DNA from 2 places in the Gordonia sp. G4 genome. Region 2 is predicted to be linked to the other one. Evidence: riboswitches for the same ligand, from Rfam matches in the RefSeq annotation. Region 2 holds a riboswitch; the other holds the start of a gene.
The links. Region 2 has a riboswitch for thiamine pyrophosphate ahead of thiO (glycine oxidase ThiO). Riboswitches for the same ligand answer to the same signal wherever they lie in the genome.

Region 1 (3,181 bases), 1.2 Mb from region 2:
ACATGGAACAGAAGTGGGCCGTCTTGGCCGGCTCGGCGGGCAGTGTCTCGTCGTGGAAGGCGCGGGCGGTGTCGGGATCGAGGGCGAGGTTGAACTGGTCGTTCCAGCGGAATTCGAAGCGCGCCTTGCTGAGTGCGTCGTCGCGTTCCTGCGCCCGCGGGTGCCCCTTGGCGAGGTCGGCGGAGTGCGCGGCGATCTTGTATGTGATCACGCCGACCTTGACGTCGTCGCGGTCCGGGAGGCCGAGATGCTCTTTCGGTGTCACGTAGCAGAGCATCGCGGTGCCGGCCTGGGCGATCATCGCCGCACCGATCGCCGAGGTGATGTGGTCGTATGCGGGTGCGATGTCGGTGGCGAGGGGCCCCAGAGTGTAGAACGGCGCCTCCTCGCACAGCTCTTCCTCGAGGCGTACGTTCTCCGCGATCTTGTGCATGGGGACGTGCCCTGGTCCCTCGATCATGACCTGCACGCCATGGGATTTGGCGATCGTGGTCAGCTCGCCGAGGGTGCGGAGCTCGGCGAACTGCGCCTCGTCGTTGGCGTCGGCGATCGATCCCGGGCGTAGGCCGTCGCCGAGCGAGAACGTGATGTCGTAGCGGCGGAAGATCTCGCACAGCTCGTCGAAGTGGGTGTACAGGAACGACTCCCGGTGATGCGCCAGGCACCAGGCGGCCATGATCGAACCACCGCGGGAGACGATTCCGGTCACCCGCTCAGCGGTGAGCGGGACGTGGCGCAGCAGGACTCCGGCATGGACCGTCATGTAGTCGACGCCCTGCTCGGCCTGCTCGATCACGGTGTCGCGGTACAGCTCCCACGTGAGCGAGGCGGGATCGCCGTTGACCTTCTCGAGCGCCTGATAGATGGGTACCGTCCCGACGGGGACGGGCGAGTTGCGAATGATCCACTCGCGGGTGGTGTGGATGTCGGCGCCGGTCGAGAGGTCCATGATCGTGTCGGCGCCCCAGCGGGTCGCCCACACCATCTTCTCGACCTCGTCGGAAATCGAGCTGCGGACCGCCGAATTGCCGATGTTCGCATTGACTTTCACCGCGAAGCGCTTCCCGATGATCATCGGCTCGGACTCGGGATGACGATGGTTCGCCGGGATCACCGCACGTCCGATCGCCACCTCGGACCGGACCAGTTCGGCGTCGACGCCCTCCCGGGCGGCGATGAACCGCATCTCGTCGGTGACGATCCCGGCGCGCGCCCAGGCCAGCTGGGTGCTCGCGCCGTCGATCGGCTCGGGCCGGTGCCAGCTGTCGCGGGTGGGTGCGAGGCCCTGCTCGACGTCGATGCGCGCCGACCGGTCGGTGTACGGGCCCGAGGTGTCGTAGACGTCCAGATGCTCGCCGTTGGTGAGGTGGATGCGACGCTGCGGTACACGCAGGTCGTCGACCGAGAGATAGTGCTTGGTGCTGCCCTCGATGGGACCGAGGGTCAGGAACCCGGAATCGGCAGGTGCGCTGTCGGTGCGCGTGGCGGATACACGTGTGCCCATGGCGGTTCTCCCTACGCCGGCATTACCCGGACAGGTTCGAGCGGTCGGCGACCGCCCGTCGCCATCTCAGCCCTCGGTCATCGTGAGAGCCCCCGCGGTGTGTAGTTGTCGTGCGCCCGTCACCATACCTCGACTCGTCCGGAGCCAGGCCCGGGGCGGGAGTGAACCGTCTCGATCTGCGACGGCAGCGCCATCGGGGTCGGCAGTTACGGTTCCGTAAGGTAGCGTGTGACCCTGATCACAGACGGTGCCGGTGTCGAGCCGCGGCAGTCGCCCGTCGGCGATCAGATGTCCGCGATCAAGAGGTGAGGAGGGTCGGGTGCTACGTAAGCATCGTCAGCGACCACCACAGTCGGCGAAGTCGATCCTGCAACAGATCTCGCAGGTGGTGCACAACCCGGACCGCGACCGATTCGAACTCTGGGTCGCCGGTGACCTGGTCGGTGTGCTCGGCTATTCGACCGAGACGGTCGACGGTCAGACCACGATCACCGTGCTGCACACCGTGCTCTACGACGAGTACAGCGGACACGGCCTCGCCACCCGGCTCACCCGCACCGTCGTGCACCATGCCCGCGAGCAGGGCGCCCGCCTGCGGCCGGTGTGCACGTTCACCAAGCGCTACCTCGACAGCCATCCCGGGATAGTGACGCTCGCCCCGGTGTGATCGAGCGTCGGAGGGCACGTCGACGCCCTTCGTGGCTCGTCGCTATCGCTCCTCGCACCTCAGGGAGCAGGAGTCGTTCGTCGCTATCGCTCCTCGCACCTCAGGGAGCGGGCGGGCCGGCGAGCAGTGTCTCGCGAAGTACCTTTTTGTCGATCTTGCCGACCGCGGTGACCGGGAGTGTGGTCACGACGCGGATCACGTCCGGCAGCTTGAACGATGCGAGTCCGCGCCCGGTGAGGAACGTCCGGATCGTGGCGAGTTCGAGCGGCTGGGCCGGCGGGTGCTCGTGTGAGAGCACCACGGCGGCGCAGATCTTCTCGCCGAGCGCGTCGTCGGGAAGTCCGACCACGGCGACCTGCCGGACCGAGTCGTGCGCGAGGAGGTTCTCCTCGACGTCGTCCGCGGCGACGTTCTCGCCGGCGCGCACGATGGTGTCCTTGATGCGCCCGGTCACGGAGACGTGGCCCGACGGCAGTCTCGTGACCTTGTCGCCGGAACGATAGAACCCGTCCGGCGTGAACGACTTCTCGTTGTGCGCCGCGGCGCGGTAGTACCCGCGGATCGTGTACGGCCCCCGCACGAGCAGTTCCCCTTCGACGCCGTCGGGGACGTCGGCGCCGTCTTCGTCGACCACCCGCACCTCGTCGAGTTCCGACATCGGGGAACCCTGCACCTGATGGACCAGGTCGCGCGGTTCGCCGGGACGGGTGTAGCAGATCAGCCCTTCGGCCATGCCGAACACCTGCTGGACGACGTCGCCGAGGGCCTCGTCGAGGGCGACCGCATCGGGCTGGGCCAGTTTGGCGCCACCCACCTGCAGCAGGCGTAGCGAACTGACGTCCGCCGGCTCCCACTCGGTTGCCGCGCACCAGAGTTGCGCCAGGGCGGGAACGAGTGCCGTCACGGTGACTCGGTGCCGTTCGATGAGGTCGAACGTGTTGTCCGGACTGGGGTTGTCGGCGAAGACGACATGGCCCCCGACGCCGAACACGCCGAGGATCCCGGGGCAG
Region 2 (3,181 bases):
ACCAGGTCGCCCGAACACGACGCGACCGACCATGACCCGAGCCGGATCGTGCCGCCGCGGGAGTACTCGTCGGTGAATTCCTGCCAGGTCATCCCGGTGGCCTCCTCGTGCATTCCAGGGGGAAGCGGACGGCCGTACCGCTCGGTGAACAGATCGCCACCGCGCCGGTCGTCGCGCTCATGCCACGAACAGGATCGATGAGTCAGATGAAGAGGGTGCATCTCGGTAACCGATTTCGGTCGAAGAACGGGTGACCGACACCAGAGCGCAACCGACCCGCAGCGGGGGGTCGGTCAGATTCAGACCCCGCTGCGGCGGGTTACGAGAATGCTCGTGATGCACAACATGATCGGTCCACCATAGACCCGCGACACCGACCGGGCAAACCTGTTTCGTCCCCGACGACGACTCGCTACAGCATCCCGGCGAGTTCCCGGGCCGCGGCGGTCGGGTCGGCGGCGGCGGTGATGGCGCGCACCACGACGATGCGCCGTGCCCCGAGCGCGGTGACCTCGCCGACGCGGCCGGCGTCGATCCCGCCGATGGCAAACCACGGTTTCGCCGATTGCGTTGCCCCCGAAAGCATTTTCGCAGTGGCGGACACGAGGTCGAGGCCGGCGGCGGCGCGGCCGGGTTTGGTGGGCGTGGTCCAGCACGGGCCGACGCAGAAGTAGTCGACGTCTTCGTCGGAGATCGCGGCGGCAGCCTGCTCGGGGTCGTGGGTCGAGGCGCCGATGACGACGTCGCGGCCGACGATCCGGCGGGCCGCCGACGGCGACAGGTCGCCCTGTCCCACGTGCAGGACGTCGGCGCCGGCGAGCGCCGCGATGTCGGCGCGATCGTTGACCGCCAGCAGCGCACCGTGCGCGTCGGTGATCGCCCGCAGTCCCGCGAGGATCTCGAGCTCCTCCCGCGCCTCCAGCGTCCCGAACTCGCGTTCACCCGGCGAGTTCTTGTCGCGGAGCTGCACGATGTCGACGCCGCCCGCCAGCGCGGCGCCGACGAAATCGAGGAGGTCGCCGCGCTCGCGTCGGGCGTCGGTGCACAGGTAGAGGCGGGCCGAGGAGAGCCGACGACGACGGTCTGTCGCGTGGCCGGAATCCGCGGACCCTGACCTGGTGTGGTTCGGGGTCGTCACGCCGACCAGGCTAACCGGACACCTGACGCCCCCGCGTAGGGTGGACCGCACGAACACACGGGAGCCCGGACCGGCCGGGCTGAGAGTGCGGACCGATCCGCTGACCGTCGAACCTGATCCGGGTCATTCCGGCGAAGGAAGGTGATTCCAGCGTGAATTCCCCTCGGAAGACTGCTCACCGCACTCTGACGGTGGTGGGCGGCGGCGTCATCGGGCTGACGTGCGCACTGGCCGCGGCCGACGCCGGGTGGCGGGTTCGCGTACTCGACGCCGGAACCGACGAGCGCGCCTCGTGGGTCGCGGGTGGCATGCTCGGCTCGCTCGGCGAGGGACATCCCGGCGAAGAGGCGTCGCTCGCCCTGTCGGTGGAGTCGGTCCGGCTCTGGCCCGCGCTCGTGAAGCGGCTCGACGACCCCGCCGTCGTCACCGCCACCGACTCGCTGTTCGTCGCGGCCTCGGCCACGGACATCGAGTACCTGCGGCACCTCGCCGACTTCGTCTGGGCCGGCCAGCCCCGCACCGACTCGGCGCTGCAGCCGGTGACCGGCCGCGACATCCGGGCACTCGAACCGTCGCTGAGTTCTCGTCTGGTCGGTGGCTACCGCGCGGTCGGGGAGTGGTCCGTGGACAACCGGCGCCTCCTCGAGGCGTTGCGTGCCGCGGTCACGACGGCCGGCGTGGAACTGGCCACCGCCCGCGTCGGGTCCCTGGCCGATCTCGACGACCCGGGCTCCGACGGGCAGATCCTGCTCGCCGCCGGGCTCGGCACCACGGCCCTCTGGTCCGGCGCCGACCTGCATCCGGCCAAGGGCGAGATCCTCCGGCTTCGTCGTACCCGCTGGTCCGTGCCCCCGCCCGCCCACGTCGTCCGGGCACGCCTGCACGGCCGGGCCGTCTACCTGGTGCCACGCGACGACGGGGTCGTCGTCGGCGCCACCCAGTACGAGGCCGAGGGGATGACCGACCGGGCGCCGCAGGCCGGTGGCGTCGCCGACCTGCTCGCCGACGCGATCGAGGTCCTGCCCGGACTGCGGACGTATGAACTGACCGAAGCGGCCGCGGGTCTGCGGCCGTGCACCGCCGACGGGTTGCCGCTCGTCGCCCGCGTGGACGCACGCACGGTCGTGGCGACCGGGCACGGGCGCAATGGGATCGTCCTCGCCCCGGGTACCGCCGAGCGCGTGCTGTCGATCCTGGAAGGAGTCGAGGAATGAGTATCACGGTGAACGGCGAGAGCATGGATGTCGACGACGACGCCTCGGTGCGCGACGTGGTCGCCGGGCTCGGGATGCCGGACCGCGGGATCGCGGTCGCGGTGGACGGCGCGGTCGTCCCGCGCGGTCGCTGGGACCGGTACACCATGACCGACGGCGCCGTCGTCGAGATCGTCACGGCGGTGCAGGGTGGCTGACCAGTCGACACCGGACCCGTTGCGGATCGCGGGCCGCGACTTCTCGTCCCGGCTCATCACCGGCACCGGCGGCGCGTCGAATCTCGCGACCCTGGAACGCGCACTGGTCGCCTCGGGCACCGAACTCACCACCGTCGCGGTCCGCCGCGTCGACGCCGCCTCGGGCACCGGGGTCTTCGATCTGCTGCGCCGGCTCGACATCGCCGTGCTGCCCAACACGGCCGGCTGCCACACCACCGCCGAGGCGGTCCTGACCGCACAGCTGGCGCGCGAGGCGTTCGAGACCGACTGGGTCAAGCTCGAGGTGGTCGCCGACGAACGCACCCTGATGCCCGATGCCATCGAACTCGTCGACGCGGCCGCCGCCCTGGTCGGCGACGGGTTCGTCGTGCTGGCCTACACCAACGACGACCCGGTTCTGGCCGCGCGACTCGCCGATCTCGGGGTGGCCGCGGTGATGCCGCTCGGGTCACCCATCGGGACCGGTCTCGGAATCCTCAACCCGCACAACATCGAGATGATCGTCGACGACTGCCATACCCGCTTCGACGACCCGCTGCCGGTCATCCTCGACGCCGGCATCGGCACCGCGAGCGACGCGGCGCTGGCGATGGAACTCGGTTGCGACGGAG

Region 1: it holds a riboswitch for thiamine pyrophosphate, as region 2 does, so the genes downstream of both, thiC (phosphomethylpyrimidine synthase ThiC) here and thiO (glycine oxidase ThiO) in region 2, are expected to answer to the same signal.

What each region holds. Positions count from the first base shown of each region.
Region 1 covers NZ_CM173442.1:2,191,043-2,194,223, forward strand. Annotated here, with positions in the region: gene thiC (phosphomethylpyrimidine synthase ThiC) at 1-1,504, opposite strand, end outside; TPP riboswitch at 1,512-1,601, opposite strand; gene AC3B5T_RS09745 (GNAT family N-acetyltransferase) at 1,824-2,171, shown strand; gene AC3B5T_RS09750 ((2,3-dihydroxybenzoyl)adenylate synthase) at 2,272-3,181, opposite strand, start outside.
Region 2 covers NZ_CM173442.1:1,029,107-1,032,287, reverse strand. Annotated here, with positions in the region: gene AC3B5T_RS04490 (hypothetical protein) at 1-92, opposite strand, end outside; gene thiE (thiamine phosphate synthase) at 413-1,138, opposite strand; TPP riboswitch at 1,186-1,296, shown strand; gene thiO (glycine oxidase ThiO) at 1,291-2,352, shown strand; gene thiS (sulfur carrier protein ThiS) at 2,349-2,549, shown strand; gene thiG (thiazole synthase) at 2,542-3,181, shown strand, end outside.